3 regions of the Prescottella sp. R16 genome follow, and region 1 is predicted to be linked to each of the others. Evidence: riboswitches for the same ligand, from Rfam matches in the RefSeq annotation. Region 1 holds a riboswitch; each other region holds the start of a gene.
What was found. A riboswitch is a leader RNA that binds a small molecule or an ion and turns the genes downstream of it on or off. The one in region 1 is predicted to bind cobalamin.
Positions count from the first base shown of each region.

Region 1 (5,906 bases):
CGATCGATGCTTACGGGGCCGAGGCCGGTGTCCGGAAGTCCTTGCGGCCGAAGGCGCTCAGCGCGTCGGCGATATCGGGGTTGTCCATCCGCCGCCACCGCTCCTGCGCGTCTACGGCGGCGTCGGCGGACACGGTGGCCGCGTCCACGACGGATTTCGCGGCGCGCACCGACACCGCCGAGCGGCCGGCGATCGTGCGCGCCAGTCCGAGCGCCGTCGACCGGACGTCGTCGTGGCGGACGACCTGGTGGACCATCCCGTACCGGAGCGCGGACCGGGCGTCGACGGGGTCGGCGGTGAACAGCAACAGCTTCGCCACCGCGGGGCCCACCACCCGGACCAGCCGGATCACCGACGCCGCGGGGTAGACGATGCCCAACTTCGCCGGGGTGATAGCGAACGACGACCGTTCGGCCGCGACCCGCAGGTCGCACGCGAACGCCAACTGGGCACCGCCACCGACACAGTTCCCGTCGACGGCGGCGATCGTGGGCACGGCCGCCTCGGCGATCCGGCGCTCTACCGCGACCAGTTCGTCGGCAACCCGGTGCGCGCCGTCCGGAGTGATCTCACCGATGTCCATACCGGAACTGAAGCTGCGACCGCGGCCGGTGAGCACGACGGCCGCGACGTCCGAGTCCGCGATGTCGGTGAAGACCTCGTCGAGCCTGTGGCGCATGAACCGCGTGATCGAGTTGTGGGTGCGCGGATTGTCGAGCGTCACCACGGCGATACGGTCGTGCACTTCGACGGTCACCGCACCGGCTGAGGTGGTGTCGCCGCCCGCTCCCGGAGGCCGGGTCACAGCGCGATCCCGGGCAGCACCAGCACACCTACGAGGACGAGCGGGCCGAGCACGACGAGAGACAGGCCCCACCGCGTCAGCAACCGGGTCATGCGCGGACGCTGCGCCTCGTCCACCGTGCTCGCCACGCACGTCGCGCCGACGGTGGAGAACGGTGACACGTCGACGATGGACGCGCACACCGCGAGCGCACAGATCAACGCCCAGCCGGGCACGCTGCCCGATGCCACGAGCGGCAGGGTCAGCGGGACGAGCGCCGCGAGCATCCCGGTCGTGGACGCGAACGCGGACACCAGTGCCGCGACGAAGCACAGGAACAGGGCCGCGAGGAGCGGGGAGCCGATGTCGGTGGCGAGTTCACCGAGCATGTCGATGGCCCCGATGTGGTCGAGGACGCCGACGAAGGTGATGATGCCGCCGACGAGGAGCACCGTCTGCCAGTCGATACGACCGACCGCCTTGCGTCCGGCGTCCGGGTCGAGCAGCGTCAGCACAGCGCCGAACGCGAATCCGAGCACACCGATCTCGGGATCGGCGCCGACGAGCGACAGCACCACCACGGTGCCGACGAGCCCGATCATGCACAGCACCGTCATGATCTGCACCGGTGTGAAGGACGGGGACGCTGCCCGCTCGCCGGAATGGTCGCTGCCGCCGGGGCTCGGCGGTTCGTCGGCCGATCCGCCGTCCACGAGACCGCCGCCGACCGTGGCCAGACTGCGCGCCCGCGCCCGCTGCTCCGTATCGGCACGGAGCACTCGACGTCGACCGAAGAGCACGTACGCGCACGCGAACAGCACGATGTTGATTCCGAGGGCCACCGCGAAGAGCACCAGCGGACTCAGTGCAATCCCGGCCTCCTGGGCCGTCCCGTAGGCGACGATGCCGAACAGGCTGGTCGGCGCGAACGCGCCGGCGCTCAGGCCCGTGCCCATCGCCAGGGCCATCAGCATCGGATCGATGCCCCGCTTGTCGGCGACCACCATGCCCACCGGGAACAGCACCAGCGCCCCCAACGGCGCTCCCATCGACGCGAGACCCGCGCTCAGGACAAAGAACACCGTGGGGAGCACGGCCGTCCGATCGCCGACCTTCGCGAGGGACGATTCCACGATCCGGTCGATCGTCCCGTTGACGTGCGCGATCCCGAAGAAGTAGGTCACGCCCACCAGCAGCACGAGGATGCCGACTGGGAACCCGCCGACGACCTCGTCGAGCGGCATGCCCGCCAGCCCGATCCCGACGAGGCTCGCCGCGGCGAACATCAGCACGCCGATGTTGATCTTCCGCAGCGTCCCTACCACGAAGACGCCGACGAAGATCGCCAGCGCCACCCATTGAATTGCCATCCGTTCGCCTCCGACACGTCGTTCGGTTCTGGGGTCAACTTTTCCAATCGGTCCACTGTGTGGCACACTGGTCTACCTACTGAACCAGTTCGGAGTAAGCTAGCTCACACCGGCGTGCCGGTCAACGGAGAGGAAGAACCATGTCCACCACCAGCGTGGTCTCGGCGTTCCGCGTGCTCGAGGAGGTCGCCCGGATGCAACCGGTGGGCCTGTCGGAGCTGGCTCGCGCCGTCGAACTACCCAAGAGCACGGTCCAGCGTTGCCTGCTCACGCTGCACGACATCGGCTGGCTCCGCCCGACGAACACACAGCCCACCCGCTGGAAGCTGACCTATCGGGCGTTCTCGGTCGGGACCCAGGCCGCCGACCAGGACACGTTCCGCGACACGGCACTCCCGTTCCTGAGCGACCTGCAGTTGGCCACCACCGAGACGATCCACCTGACGGTGCCCGACGGCGACGAACTGATCCTCATCGAGCGCCTCGACACCCCGCACCAGTTGCGTGCATTCCTTCCACTGGGCACCCGGATCCCGCTCCACGCCTCGGCAACCGGGCTGGCGTTCCTGGCGGCGAGCAGTGACGAGTTCGTCGAAAGCTACGGGGCCACGGCGCTGCTGGCCCGCACCCCGAACACGATCACCGACCCGGACGTTCTGCATTCGACCGTCGAAAAGATTCGGCGCCAAGGCTATTCGGTGAACGAACAGGGACTGAGCACCGGGATCACTGCGCTCGGCGCCGCCATCCTCGGCCCCCGAGGCGAACCGATCGGTTCGGTGTCGGTGTCCGGCCCCAGCAGCCGCATGACGCCGGACAAGTTCGAGTTCTTCGGCCGTGCGGTGTGCGAGGCCGCGCAGCAGGTGCACGCGGCACTGATCTGAGGCGACCGCGCTTCCCTCGGCCCGGGCGGCCTATGCTGGACGGTGCAGCTGGTTCGCCGGCGCGGTCGTGAGGAGCCCCGAAGACCGTCGTCGGCGTCGAAGCGTCCCCGGTCGTGAGGCCGTCGGACGTGAGAGGGAACCCGGTGGAAGTCCGGGACTGTCCCGCAGCGGTGAGTGGGAACGACCGCCGTCATCACGCACTGGACCGTCAGGTCCGGGAAGCGACGGCCAGTAGGTTCGGGGTGTACCCGAGCGCCCGCGAGTCCGAAGACCTGCCGACTGTGCCGGGCACGCCGTGCCCGGCGGTCCACCGCCTCGAGGAAAAGGCGAGTAGATCGGCTCGGACTTCGTGCTGCCCGCTGGCAGGCACCTCAGGGGCTCGTTCTTCTCGTCTACCGGCGGTGACCGTCCACGCTGTGAGCAATTGGAGAACATCGTGACCATCGCTTTCACCGCAACGGTCCTGGGATCGCCCCGCATCGGACCGCATCGCGAACTGAAGAAGGCCGTCGAGTCCTACTGGGCCGGGAAGCTCGACGCCGCCGCACTCTCCTCGGTCGGTGCGGATCTGCGCCGGCAGACGTGGACCGAACTGGCCGACGCCGGTATCGATTCCGTTCCGGTCAACACGTTTTCGTACTACGACCAGATGCTCGACACCGCCGTCCTGCTCGGTGCACTGCCGGAGCGGGTCGCGGGGATCGAGAACGATCTGGACCGCTACTTCGCGGCCGCCCGCGGCACCGACACCGTGCCGCCGCTCGAGATGACGAAGTGGTTCGACACCAACTACCACTACCTGGTCCCCGAGATCACCGCGGCGACGACGTTCTCGCTGCACCCGGAGAAGATCCTCGGCGAGATCGCCGAAGCCCGCGCGCTCGGTGTGCCGGCGCGGCCCGTCGTCGTCGGACCGATCACGTTCCTGCTGCTGTCGAAGTTCGAGGACCTCGAGCCGCTGGACCGTCTCGACGACGTCGTCGCGCTGTACGCCGACCTGCTGGAACGGCTCGCGGACGCCGGTGCCGAGTGGGTGCAGATCGACGAGCCGGCGCTGGTCGCCGACCGCACCGACGCGGAACTGGCCGCGGTGCGCTCGGTGTACCGACTGCTCTCGGCGCTCGATCGACGGCCGGCGATCCTGGTGGCGTCGTACTTCGGCGACCTCGGGGACGCGTTGCCGGCCCTCCTCGACACCGAGGTCGAGGGCATCGCCGTCGACCTCGTCGCCGGATCCCTCGCTACCGTCGCCGCAGCCGAGGGCATCGACCGCAAGCACGTCGTCGCCGGTGTCGTCGACGGCCGCAACGTGTGGCGCACCGACCTGGACCGTGCCCTCGACACTCTCGACGCCCTGCGGGAACGGGCCGGTTCGGTGGCGGTGTCCACGTCGTGCTCGCTGCTGCACGTGCCCTACACCCTCGACGGTGAGGACGGTCTCGATCGTGCGCTGCGGTCGTGGCTGGCGTTCGGCACCGAGAAGATCCGGGAGGTCTCGGCCCTCGCGACCGCGCTGCGGTCGGGCCGTGACGCGATCGCCGACGAGCTGACCGAGTCGCGTGCGGCCGTGGCCACCCGCTCCGCCGACCCGCGCCTGCACGACGACGCGATCCGCGGCCGCCTCGCCGCGCTGACCGCGTCGGACCGCACCCGGGCCGCGGCCGCCGCGCGGCGCACCGTGCAGGCGGCCGCACTGCCGTTGCCGCCGCTGCCGACCACGACGATCGGCTCGTACCCGCAGACCACCGAGATCCGGGTGGCCCGCGCGGCCCTGCGCACCGGCGCCGTCGACCGGGCCGAATACGAGCGTCGTATGCGGGAGGAGATCGCCGATGTGATTGCGCTGCAGGAGGATCTGGGGCTGGATGTGCTGGTGCACGGCGAGCCCGAGCGCAACGACATGGTGCAGTACTTCGCCGAACAGCTCGACGGTTTCGCGGCGACCGCGAACGGCTGGGTGCAGTCGTACGGCAGCCGCTGTGTCCGCCCTCCGATTCTGTTCGGTGACGTGCGGCGCCCGCAGGCGATGACCGTCGACTGGATCGCGTACGCGCAGTCGCTGACCACCAAGCCGGTCAAGGGCATGCTCACCGGCCCCGTCACGATCCTGGCGTGGTCGTTCGTGCGGGACGACCAGCCGCTCGCCGACACCGCCGACCAGGTGGCGCTCGCGATCCGCGACGAGACCGTGGACCTCGAGAAGTCCGGTGCGGCGGTGATCCAGGTGGACGAGCCCGCGCTGCGCGAACTGTTGCCGCTGCGGGCCGCCGAGCAGCCGGCCTACCTGGACTGGTCGGTCGGCGCGTTCCGTCTCGCGACGGCGGGTGTCGCCGACGCCACCGCGATCCACACCCACCTGTGTTACTCCGAGTTCGGTGAGGTCATCGGGGCGATCGCGGGGCTCGACGCGGACGTCACGTCGATCGAGGCGGCCCGCTCGCACATGGAGGTGCTCGACGACCTGCGCGCCGTCGGCTTCGACCTGGGTGTCGGCCCGGGCGTGTACGACATCCACTCGCCGCGGGTGCCGTCGGTCGACGAGATCGCCGGGTCGCTGCGGGTGGCGCTGAAAGCTGTTCCCGCGGAAAGGCTGTGGGTCAACCCGGACTGCGGGCTGAAGACGCGGGGCCGGGCCGAGGTCGAGGCGTCGCTGCGGCACCTGGTTGCGGCGGCACGATCGGTGCGCGGCGAGCTCTGACCGAACATGCCGCGGACCTCTGGCCCGTAACAGACCACCGGTCCGCGGCACACCGCCGGTACGACAGGAACTACCCCGACATCGAGGCGGGTTCTCCTGCCGCCGTTTCCTTCTCGGGATTCCTGAGGAACGCCGCGGCAGCGGCGGCACCGATCACGGCGACGATCGCG
Region 1 covers NZ_CP130943.1:960,288-966,193, reverse strand. The annotation lists gene Q5696_RS04455 (enoyl-CoA hydratase/isomerase family protein) at 11-805, opposite strand; gene Q5696_RS04450 (SLC13 family permease) at 802-2,154, opposite strand; gene Q5696_RS04445 (IclR family transcriptional regulator) at 2,295-3,038, shown strand; cobalamin riboswitch at 3,147-3,316, shown strand; gene metE (5-methyltetrahydropteroyltriglutamate--homocysteine S-methyltransferase) at 3,475-5,736, shown strand; gene Q5696_RS04435 (MFS transporter) at 5,807-5,906, opposite strand, start outside.

Region 2 (5,906 bases), 140 kb from region 1:
AACGGGCCCGGCACATCACGATGCAGAGCGTGTACGTCGACGGCGGCGCCACCCTCCGCGCGTGACCGTCACCCCGCGCCGGTAGTGCCGATCAGCCGGCCGCGCCGGCGGTGTCGATCAGCCACGCGTACTCGAACGCGGCTTCCTTCCACTTCTCGTAGCGTCCGCTGACACCGCCGTGCCCGGCACTCATCTCGGTCTTGAGCAGCAGCGGCGCGTCACCGGTCTTCGTCGCTCTCAGGGCCGCAACCCATTTCGCGGGTTCGACGTACAGGACGCGGGTGTCGTTGATACTGGTGATCGCGAGGATCGCCGGATAGTCCTTGGCCTCGATGTTCTCGTACGGGCTGTAGGACCGCATGTACGCGTACACCTGCGGGTCGTCGAGCGGGTTGCCCCACTCGTCCCACTCGATCACCGTCAACGGCAGGTCGGGGTCGAGGATCGAGGTGAGCGGGTCGACGAACGGCACGTTCGCGAGAATGCCCGCGAACAGCTCCGGCGCCAGGTTCGCGACCGCACCCATGAGCAGACCGCCCGCGCTGCCGCCGTCGGCGACCAGCTGCGCCGGCGTCGTGCGTCCCTCGTCGATCAGGTGGCGGGCGCACGCGACGAAGTCGGTGAAGGTGTTCTTCTTGGTGAGAGTCTTGCCGTTCTCGTACCAGAGCCGGCCCATCTCACCGCCCCCGCGCACGTGCGCGACCACGAACACCATGCCCCGGTCGAGCAGCGACAGCCGCGCCACCGAGAACGCCGGATCCATGCTGGACTCGTACGAGCCGTACCCGTACAGCAGCGTCGGGGCGGGACCGGAACCGATTCCCTTGCGCTGCACCACCGACAGTGGAATGCGGGTGCCGTCGTCGGCGACCGCCCACTCGCGGTGCTGCTCGTAGTCGGCCGGATCGAAGTCTCCGAGAACGGGCTGCGCCTTGCGGAGGATCAGCTCTCCCGTCGCGAGCCGGTAGTCGTACACCCGCGACGGCGTGACGAACGACGTGTAACCGATCCGCAGCGTCGGCTGATCCCATTCGGGGTTGGAGCCGAGGCCGACGGAGAACAGTTCCTCGTCGAACTGCATCTCGGTGAGCTCGCCGTACCCGTCGGCAGTGAGCGGCCAGATCGCCAGCCGGGTCAGTCCGTCGCGCCGGTAGCTGAGCACGAGATGGTCGGCGAACGTGTCGATGTCCTCGAGCCGCACGTCCCGGCGGTGCGGGATCAGGATCTCCAGCGCGGACGGGTCCGCGACGGGAGCCTGCGCCAGGACGAAGTTCTCGGCCTTCTCCCCGTCCGCGGTGACGTCGTTGTGCAGAACGAGGAACCGGTCCTCACCCGCGATCACGGCGTGCTCGGCGGAGTATTCGACGCCCTCACGGCGCGGCAGGATCACCCGGAACTCGCCCTCGGGGTTCGCGGACTCGAGGATCCACCCCTCGGTGGTGATCTTGGAGCCGACCCAGATCATCAGGTACTTCTCGCTGCGCGTCGACCCGACCGACACCCAGTAGCGGTCGTCCGGCTCGTGGAACACCTGCACGTCCGCGGACCGGTCGGTGCCCAGTTCGTGCCGCCACACGGTGTCCGGGCGCCACGCGTCGTCGACCGTGAGATAGAAGACGTGCCGGTTGTCGGCTGCCCACGTCGCGCCGGGCGCGGTGTTCGGGATCTCGTCGGCCAGCAGTTCCCCGGTCGTCAGATCCTTGAACCGCAGCGTGTACCGCTCGTCCCCGACGACGTCGACGGCGTACGCCAGCAGGGCGCCGTCGAGGCTGATGCTGTACGCACCCAGCGCGAAGAACTCGTGTCCCTCGGCCTCACTGTTGCCGTCGAGCAGCACCTGCTCGCCGGCGATCGCGGCGTCCGCGGACAGATCCGGCGGCGTCCAGTCGTCCGGATCCGCGATCGGGCACCGGCAGTGGACGCCGTACTGTTTCCCCTCGACGGTGCGCGAGTAGTACCACCACTCGCCCAGCCGCGTCGGCACCGACATGTCGGTTTCCTGGGTGCGGGATTTGATCTCCTGGAAGATCTTCTCCCGCAACGACTCCAGATGTTCGAGCTGCTGCTCGGTGTACGCGTTCTCCGCCTCCAGATACGCGACGACCTCGGGGTTCTCCTTGTCGCGCAGCCACTCGTAGGGGTCGACGAACGTGTCCCCGTGATGGGTGCGTTCGAGGGGAACTCGTTTGGCGACAGGAGGAGTCGGCGTACTCACGTCAGCCCACCCAGTCCTCGAACGACAGGCCCGAGATGCGTTCGTACGCTTCGATGTAGCGGGCGCGGGTCGCGTCGACGATCTCCTGGGGCAGCGCCGGCGGCGGCGTGTCCGAGCTCCGGTCCCAACCGGATTCGGGGCCGGTGAGCCAGTTCCGGACGAACTGCTTGTCGAAGCTGGGCTGCACCTTGCCGACCTCGTAGCCGTCGGCAGGCCAGTAGCGCGAGGAGTCCGGCGTCAGCACCTCGTCGGCGAGCACCAGGTTGTTGTCGGAGTCGAGACCGAACTCGAACTTGGTGTCGGCGAGGATGATTCCCCGGTCCCGTGCGAAGTTCGCAGCTCGCGTGTAGATGTCGATCGTGTCGTCGCGCAGCTTGACCGCGAGATCCTGGCCGACCTTGTCGACGACGGCCTGGAAGTCGATGTTCTCGTCGTGGTCACCGATCGCGGCCTTGCTGGCCGGGGTGAAGATCGGCTCGGGCAGCTCGCTCGCCTCGACCAGCCCCTCGGGCAGGGCGACGCCGCACACCGCACCGGTGTTGCGGTAGTCGACCAGTCCGGACCCGGTCAGGTAGCCACGCGCCACACACTCGACGGGCACCATGTTCAGCCGGCGCACCACCAGCGCGCGTCCGAGCACCTCCTCGGGAATGCGCTCGTCGAGCGGATCCCCGGCCAGGTGGTTGACGCCGCCGAGCTTCTCGAAGAAGAACACGCTCATCGCGGTGAGGACACGGCCCTTGTCCGGGATGGGGGTGCTCAGGATGTGGTCGTAGGCCGAGATCCGGTCACTCGCGACCAGCAGGAGATGCTCGTCGTCGATCACGAAAAGATCGCGGACCTTGCCGCCGGCCAGGTGGGTGTAGGACTCGAGTGAAGGACGCACGACGATCACCCTATCGGTCCGCCGGACCGCCGACCCATCCCCTCGATCCCCGTCCCCCCGCGTTTTGCGCACCTGTCGCGCCGAAAATCCCGGGAAAGTCGCGCCAAGTGCGCGAAATGCGGAAGAAACGGCGTCGACTATCCTGGGCCCGTTGCCACGGTGAACGGGAAGTCCGGTGCAAAAACCGGCGCGGTACTCGCCACTGTGAGCAGATACGTCGACTCGACGTGCGGCCCTCGAGCCACTGGAGAAATCCGGGAAGACTCGCCGGGCCGGGAGACGACGCTCGTATCTGCCGAGCCAGGAGACCGGCCGTGGCACATACCTGCACGTTTTCCACGAGTCATGGAAGGCGGGTCGCTGTGCGCACCCTTGTCTCTCGCCGAGCCCTGTCCACGGTGGCGGTCGTCACCGCTGCCCTCACCCTCACCGCGTGCGGCGGGTCGCCGGATTCCGGCGACAGCACCGCCGCGATCTCCCTGCAGAACTGCGGCCGCACCGTCACCCTCGACGGGCCCGCGCAGCGCGCGGTCACCCTCAACCAGGGGGCGACCGAGTCGGCGCTGGCCATGGGCGCGCAGGAGCAGATGGTCGGTACCGCGTACCTCGACGACACGATCGCCCCGCAGTGGCAGGACGCGTACGCGCAGGTGCCGGTCCTGAACGAGTCCGGCTACCCGAGCCGTGAAGCCGTCCTCGAGACGAAGCCGGATCTGGTGCTGGCGTCGTACGCGACCGCGTTCGACGAGAAGGCCGCCGGCTCGCAGGACTCGCTCGCCGACCTGGGCATCGCGTCGTACGTGTCGCCGTTCGCGTGCGCCGACAAGTCCCAGCGCGCCCCCGTGAGCTGGGAGTCGGTTCAGAACGAGATCGCCGACTACGGGCGGATGTTCCACAGCGGCGACGCAGCACGGAAGAACACGGAGCTGCGGTCGATCCTCGAAGAGATCCGGTGGAACAAGGCCGGCAACGGCAAGTCCGTCTTCTGGTACGACAGCAAGACCGACACCCCCTATGTGGGCGGCAACGCCGGCGGACCGCAGTTGATCATCGACGCGGTCGGCGCCACCAACGTGTTCGCGGATCTGAACGGGGCGTGGGGCGCCGGCAGCTGGGAGACCGTGCTGCGGGCGGACCCGGACGTCATCGTCCTCGTCGACGCGTCCTGGGACACCGCCGAGTCGAAGAAACAGTTCCTGAAGAACGATCCGGCGCTGCGTGATCTGGCGGCGGTGCGGGACGACGCATTCGTGGTGATCCCGTTCTCCGAGGGCACCCCCGGACCGCGGCTGATCGACGGCGCCCGGTCGGTCGCCGAGCAGCTGGGCGGCATCCGGAAATGAGTGTGGTGTCCCGGGCACCGGCGCGGGCACGCACGCGGATCCGGGCCGGCTGGGCGGGTTGGTCGGCGCTGCTGGCCGCGCTGCTCACGCTCAGTTGCGCGGCCGGTGTCGTGATCGGGGCGGCGGACCTGTCGTTCGGGGAGGTGGTGTCGTCGATCGCCGGACGCCTCGGTCTCGGCGCGGGCACCGACCTGCTCACCACCCACATCGTCGTCGACCTGCGGCTGCCGCGGGTGCTGGCCGCCGCGCTCGCCGGGGCGGGGTTGGCCCTGTGCGGCGCGGTGCTGCAGTCCCTGACCGGCAATCCGCTCGCCGACCCGTATCTGCTGGGCATGTCGGGGGCGGCGTCGCTCGGCGCGGTCCTCGCGCTCGCCGGCGGGGTCGGGGCCGTCGGGGTGCTGGGTGCGAGCACCGTGTCGGTGTCCGCGTTCGTGGCCGCGGTCCTCGGGCTGCTGCTCGTGTTCGTGATCGCGACCAACCGGTCGGGCGCGCTCGTGCCGGGCCGGTTGATCCTCGGCGGTATCGCGGTCGGCCAGTTCACGGCAGCACTCACGTCGGCGATCGTCATGCTCGGTGACCGGGACCTCGCGCAGCGGGTACTGCAGTGGACGCTCGGCTCGGTGGCCGGGGTCCGCTGGTCGAGCCTCGGCCCGATGCTCGCGGTGGTCGCACTGACGGCCGGGGTCGTGCTCGCGCACGCGCGGGTACTCGACTCGTTCGCATTCGGTGACCGGGCCGCCGCGAGCCTCGGCACGCACGTCGAACGCTCCCGCTGGGTGCTGTACGGGGTGGCGTCGCTGTGCACCGCGACGCTCGTCGCGCAGGCCGGGGTGATCGGTTTCGTCGGTCTCGTCGTCCCGCACGCCGCCCGGATACTCGTCGGCCCGTTGCACGCCCGCCTGCTGCCCGTGGTCGCTCTCACCGGTGCGGTGCTGCTGGTGTGGGCCGACATCGCGGCCCGCACCGTGCTCCCGGGGCGCGAACTGCCGATCAGTGTGGTCACCGCGGTCGTCGGCGTCCCGGTGTTCGTACTGCTGCTGCGCCGACGGGGAGCGCGCGCATGAGCCACCACTCCCCCGAGGTCCGCGTCGAGCACATCACGTGGTCGGCGGACGGCACCACGATCCTCGACGACGTCACGTGCTGCGCCCCGTCCCGCAAGGTGACCGGTCTGATCGGACCCAACGGCTCCGGCAAGACGTCACTGCTGTCGACGATCGCCCGTCTGACCCGCCCCGATTCCGGGCGCATCCTGCTCGGCGACGATCCGGTGACGACGATCCACCGCCGCGAGTTCGCCCGCACCGTCGCACTGCTCGAACAGCATTCGGCGACCGCGCTCGAGCTGACCGTCGAACAGATCGTCGAACTCGGAGTGATTCCGCATCGCGGCGGCTGGGCCCGCGCCGCATCGTCCGTCCCGGACGGCGTCGTCGACGACGCCCTCGCGACGGCCGGTATC
Region 2 covers NZ_CP130943.1:821,270-827,175, reverse strand. The annotation lists gene Q5696_RS03850 (SDR family oxidoreductase) at 1-65, shown strand, start outside; gene Q5696_RS03845 (S9 family peptidase) at 92-2,215, opposite strand; gene Q5696_RS03840 (phosphoribosylaminoimidazolesuccinocarboxamide synthase) at 2,217-3,101, opposite strand; cobalamin riboswitch at 3,242-3,432, shown strand; gene Q5696_RS03835 (ABC transporter substrate-binding protein) at 3,464-4,444, shown strand; gene Q5696_RS03830 (FecCD family ABC transporter permease) at 4,441-5,508, shown strand; gene Q5696_RS03825 (ABC transporter ATP-binding protein) at 5,505-5,906, shown strand, end outside.
Region 2: it holds a riboswitch for cobalamin, as region 1 does, so the genes downstream of both, Q5696_RS03835 (ABC transporter substrate-binding protein) here and metE (5-methyltetrahydropteroyltriglutamate--homocysteine S-methyltransferase) in region 1, are expected to answer to the same signal.

Region 3 (5,906 bases), 1.9 Mb from region 1:
GAGGCGAGCCCGTCGCAGGCGTTCGACGTCGTCGGCATGGTGCTGCTGTCGCCGGGTCTGGCGCTGTTCCTGTTCGGTGTGTCGTCGATTCCCGAGACCGGCACCGTCGCGTCGGCGCGGGTTCTGGTGTCCGCAGGCGTCGGCCTGGTGCTGATCGTGGGCTTCGTGTTCCACGCCCTGCGCAAGGATCATCCGCTGATCGACCTGCACCTGTTCAAGAACCGGCAGCTGACCGTCGCCGTGCTCACGACGTCGACGTTCATCGTCGCGTTCATGGGTGCCGGACTGTTGTTCCCGAGCTACTTCATCCAGGTCCGTGGTGAGTCGACGCTCGCCGCCGGTCTGCTGCTCGCGCCGCAGGGTATCGGTGCGATGGTCACCATGCCGATCGCCGGCCGGCTCGTCGACAAGATCGGCCCCGGCAAGATCGTGCTCACGGGTCTGCCGCTGATCGCGCTCGGCATGTTCGCATTCACCCAGCTGTCCGCGGACTCGCCGTACTGGCTGCTGCTCGGCGCCCTGTTCGTACAGGGCCTCGGCATGGGCTGCACCATGATGCCGCTGATGACGGCCGCGATGGTCACCCTCAAGAACGAGATGATCGCCCGCGGCTCGACCCTGATGAACATCGTCCAGCAGACCGCCGGTTCCATCGGCACCGCCACCATGTCGGTGATCCTGACGAACCAGCTCCTCGACCGCAATCTCACCAACGAGAAGGTGGCGATGCAGCACATCGACGCCGTCGTCGCGCAGGAACCGCCCGGCATGCCCGAGCAGATCCTCAGCGCCGCGGCCGACGCGTTCGGTAACACCTTCACCATCGCGTTCATCCTGCTGCTCTGCACGCTGATCCCGGCGTTCTTCCTGCCGCGCAAGCTCACCATCCCGGCCACCAAGGACGTTCCGGTCGCCATGCACTGACCGGTTCGACGCCCTGCCCGTGCCCCCCGAGTGATCCGATCGCTCGGGGGCACGGGTGTGTCGGGGGAGCGGGAAGCAGGTCCGGACATCGAGGGCGAGGGTGCCCTGATTCGTGAGGGTGCGATCCTCGGAGACAGGTGGCAGGGTTCTCGTGGAGTCGGGTGGCGCCAACAGCAGTTGGAGTGACCGAACCCGGCCCCGACGGTTCGTGGAGGTCGCCGTGATCGATGCCGTTCGCCGATCGGTCGCCTGCGCCGCGATCGTGGCCGGTGCGGTTCTGACGACGACGACCGTCGCCTCCGCCGCAGTCACCGTTCCGTTCCAGATCGACCCGGCGCCGTTCGGAAACCCGAACGGCAGCCTCGACGTCCCCTCGATCCGCTGCTGGGCCGTCGTCGGCGACCAGCCCGGCACGGTGACGATCACCGGCCCGAAGGACGGCATGAGGGCATGCCTGCTCCCGGGCGACATGCACTGGCTGAACCTGTCCACCGGCACCTCCGGTACTGCACGGATGTCGGCCGGAATCGACGGATATCCGGAAGCCACCCTGCCGACCGGAACCGGACAGGTCGTCATCGCCGCCACTTCCGCCACCGCCCCGTACACACCGGGCGTCGTGACCGTCCACGTGCCGTAGACGACGGCCCCGGTCAGGGGACCGTTCAGACGCCGGCGCCGGGTGTGCTGACGAATACCCGGTAGTTGATCCCGTCGACCCCGCTGGGCACCGTGGCCACGGCGACCACCGTCCCGGAACCGGTCTCGGCCGGTGGAAGGATGCTGTCGGCTTACGTCCGCGACGTCGACGTCATCGCAACCACTCTCGTATCGTTCACCGACCGGACCGGTGCCTCTCGGGATTCTTGACCTTGACGCAGCGTCATGGTCGACACTCGGATCATGCGGATAGGTCGGATGGCAGAGGCAGCGGGGACGACGCCGAGAGCGGTGCGGCACTATCACCGCCTGGGTCTGCTCGCGGAGCCGGAGCGGTTGCCCAACGGGTACCGCGAGTACACGGTCGACGACGTCGTCCGGCTGATGCGGATCCGGTGGCTCGCCGACAGCGGTGTTCCGCTCGGTTCGATCGCTGCCGTCCTGAACGGTGATCCGGCCGAGGCGGACGCTCGGGACGTGGTGGCCGACCTGCGGGCACTGATCGACGGGATCCGCCGCGAGCAGGCGACGCTCGCGCGGCGCAGCGCGCTGCTCACCGCGATGCTGTCGGACGCCGAGGCCGGGCATCCGATCTCGGCGCTGCCCACCGTGCTCGCCGCCGCGTTCCGGGATGCGATCGACGGGGCCGAGACACGTTCGGTGAGAGCGGAACTGGAACGTGAGCGTGACCTGCTCGAGATGCTTGCCGTCACCGGTGCCGCACCGCCGTCGTTGCTCGACGGTTTCACCGCGGTCGTGGCCGATCCCGGGCAACGATCCGAGTATCTCGAGCTTCTCGTCGCCTGGTCGGCACTCGAAGGTCGACGCCCGGAATCCGTCGAGAACGAGATCGACGCTCTGGTCGACCGGCTGGTCGACAGCTTCGACCGCAACCGGATCGCGCTGTCGGGGCCGGATCCGGGCGACGAGTCGGGGGACTGGCCGCTCACGCTCGAGGATGTCGTCCCCGACCCTGCGCAACGTGAAGTGGTGCTCCGGGCCTCACGAGTCGTGCTGTCCCGCATGGAGGAAACGTGAGAACGTCACGAGCCCTGTGGATGTGGGTACGTGGTCGGAAGTCGATTCCGGGCGGTGATGTCGACGTCTTCACCGCGGAACGCGGGACACTTGCCGTTCCGGTCGCCTTCGCGATCGCGACGGGTATCGAGACCGTCGTCCTGCACCTCGTCGTGCCGTGGCTGTGGTTGCAGATCGTGCTCGCTGTCGGCTCCGTGTGGTCGCTGCTGACGCTGTTCGGTTTCCTGGCGGTGCATCGCACTCACCCGCACTACACGGCGGGTCGTCGTCTCGTGCTGCGGCACTTCGGATCGGTCGTCGCCTCGATCGACCTGGACGATATCGAATCGTCCTCCTGTAGTTCACGATTCACGGAAACAGCGCCGACCGTCGTGGATCGGCGTCTGTTCCTCCCCAACTCCGACGGCACCACAGTGGACGTGGTGCTGAAGACGCCCGTGCCGGTGCGCCTGCCGGCGCTGCTGCCGAGTCGACGGAAGGCTGTGTCGGTGACCGGTGTCAGCGTGTTCGTCGACGATCCGGTGCGACTGGTCGGGCGGCTGCGCGGCGCGGGGGAGGCGTCGGCCGTCGCCCGGTGACCTCCGGTTCTCGGGCGTCGCGGGACCGATGGCAATCGGGTGGCGGGGCCGTTTTCGGTTGTCGGAGACGGCATGTAAGAATGCACCGGTCAGGTGATGACGAAAGAGGAAGCCGGTGCGATGCCGGCGCGGTCCCGCCACTGTATTCGGGGAGCGACCTTCCACACTGCCACGGCCCACACGCCGGAAGGCCGGGGGGAAGCGATGATCCGAGAGCCAGGAGACTCCCGTCGTCGCGATCTCCTATTCGGGGCGGATTTCCCCGAGAGAGGTGGCAGGTCCACCATGCTGCGCTCCACATCGTCTCCACAGTTCGCCGGACAGCGACTCCGTGAGTTCCTCCGGGACAACTCTCTCCACATCCACGCCTGACGCCTCACCGCTCGTTCGGCGTGTCGACGCCGTCGTATCAGGCTGGCCTCGATCGGTGTCTTTTCGGATCCGATTCGAGCCGAAAGCCATTCGCCCGCTCACTGTGGAGAACCCATGCTCAAACGGTCCACGACCGCTGCCCTGACCGCCTTCGTGGCGGTCGGACTGACCGCCACCGCCTGCTCGTCGAGCCCTACCGACGTCGACTCCGCGCTCGACGCGCGGGGGTGCATCACCGACTTCGATGCGAGCATCGACTACTTCCCGGACAAGTCGATCCTGTTCGACGCGAAGAACTTCACCGTCGACTACCACGACAGCTATCAGGTGCTGACCATCGAGCAGCCGTTCCCGGGCGCCTCCCCGGAGTCGTATGTACTGGTCAAGTGCGGTGCGCCGGACCCGGAACTGTCCGGTGACCTGGCCTCGGCACCGAAGATCACGACACCGATCCGGAGCCTGTACTCGGCGTCGACGACGCACCTGCCGCTGATCACCGAACTCGGTCGGCTCGACGTCCTGACCGGTGTCGCGAACGCGGCCAACGTCAACGGCGACGACATCCGGGCCCGCATCGCGGACGGCAAGATCACCGAGTACGCGTCCGGTAAGGCCGTGAACGTCGAGAAGGTCGTCGCGGAGAATCCCGACGTCCTGATGACACAGGGCACCGACGACCCGTCCTATGCGAAGCTGCGCGCCGCGGGCATCCCGGTGGTCGCGAACGCCGAATACCTCGAGAGCACTGCCCTCGGCCGCGCCGAGTGGGTCAAGATGATGGCCGCGCTGACGGGCACCGAGGCGCAGGCGGCCACGCTGTACGACCGGATCCGCAGCGACTACGCGAAGGTGGCCGAGGTCGCCGCCGGGGCCGAGAAGAGGCCCGTCCTGAACGGCACCATGTACCAGGGCACGTGGTACATGCCGGCCGGTGGCAGCTACATCGGCCGGCTGATGCACGACGCCGGCGCCACCTACCCGTGGGCGGGCGACCCCGCGACCGGCAGCCTCCAGCTGAACTTCGAGACCGTCTACACCGAGAACGGCACCGCGCCGCTGTGGATCGTCATGAGCGACTGGGCCACCACCGGCGACGCGGTCGCCGAGGACCAGCGCTACGGACAGCTGACCGCCGTCCAGGACGGCCGGGTGTGGTCCGGCACCGAGGACATGGGTCCGACCGGCGGCAACAACTTCTACCAGCTGGGTGTGCTGCGCCCCGACCTGATCCTCGGTGACCTGGTCGCGATCGTGCATCCGGAGCTCGCACCGAACCACGAGTTCGCGTTCTACCGAGAGGTTCCGCGAGCATGACGGTCGTCCTGACCCGCCCGCCGGCCCCCGACACCGGGATCGCGGATGGGCGGGACGCCACGCCGGCTCCCCGAGCATTCTCCCGCCGGGCGGTCCTCGTCACGGTCGGCCTCACGGCCGCGACCGTGACGCTGTTCCTGCTCGCCCTGGTCCTCGGCCCGGTCCGCGTCCCGCTCGCCGACACGATCCGCGTCGTCCTCGGCGCCGCACCGTCCGATCCGCGCTGGCAGGTCGTCGTGCACGAACTGCGCCTGCCCCGCGCGATCACCGCGGTCCTGGTCGGCGCAGCATTGGGTGTTGCGGGCCTGCAGATGCAGACGCTGTTCCGCAATGCACTCGCGGATCCCTATGTCCTGGGCGCGAGTTCGGGTGCGAGCCTGGGTGTCGCTCTGGTCGTGATCACCGCCGGGACCGCGGGATCGGCTTCGTTCACCGCCGGGCTCGCCGGCATGGGCCGCGCCGGTGTCGTGCTCGCGGCCGCGAGCGGCGCGGCGATCGTCCTGCTGCTGGTGTTGGCGTTGTCGCGCTGGGTGCGGTCGTCGGTGACGCTGCTGCTGGTCGGGGTCATGGTCGGCTCCGCGACCACCGCGATCGTGAGCGTGCTGCTGGTGTACGCGGATCCGGTTCGCGCCCAACTGTTCCTGCTGTGGGGTCTCGGCAGTTTCGCGTCGACGACCTGGGCCGATCTGGCGCTCATGGCGCCGATCGTGCTGGCCGCGGTCGTGGTCGCGCTGGCCACCGTGCGCCCCTTGAACGCACTGCTGCTCGGCGAGGGATACGCCCGAACGATGGGCATCGACGTCCGCCGGACCCGCTTGCTCACCCTGCTCGCGGCGTCGCTGCTCGCCGGTGCGACGACGGCGTTCTGCGGACCGATCGGCTTCCTCGGTCTGGCCGTCCCACACCTGGCCCGGCTGGCCGTCGGCACATCCGATCACCGCGCTCTCGTGCCGACGGTGATGCTGATGGGGTCCGCTGTGGCCCTCGCATGCGGCATCGTGAGTCAGGTACCGAACAGTG
Region 3 covers NZ_CP130943.1:3,637,749-3,643,654, reverse strand. The annotation lists gene Q5696_RS16990 (DHA2 family efflux MFS transporter permease subunit) at 1-924, shown strand, start outside; gene Q5696_RS16985 (hypothetical protein) at 1,145-1,564, shown strand; gene Q5696_RS16980 (MerR family transcriptional regulator) at 1,810-2,622, shown strand; gene Q5696_RS16975 (hypothetical protein) at 2,619-3,200, shown strand; cobalamin riboswitch at 3,252-3,446, shown strand; gene Q5696_RS16970 (ABC transporter substrate-binding protein) at 3,687-4,886, shown strand; gene Q5696_RS16965 (iron chelate uptake ABC transporter family permease subunit) at 4,883-5,906, shown strand, end outside.
Region 3: it holds a riboswitch for cobalamin, as region 1 does, so the genes downstream of both, Q5696_RS16970 (ABC transporter substrate-binding protein) here and metE (5-methyltetrahydropteroyltriglutamate--homocysteine S-methyltransferase) in region 1, are expected to answer to the same signal.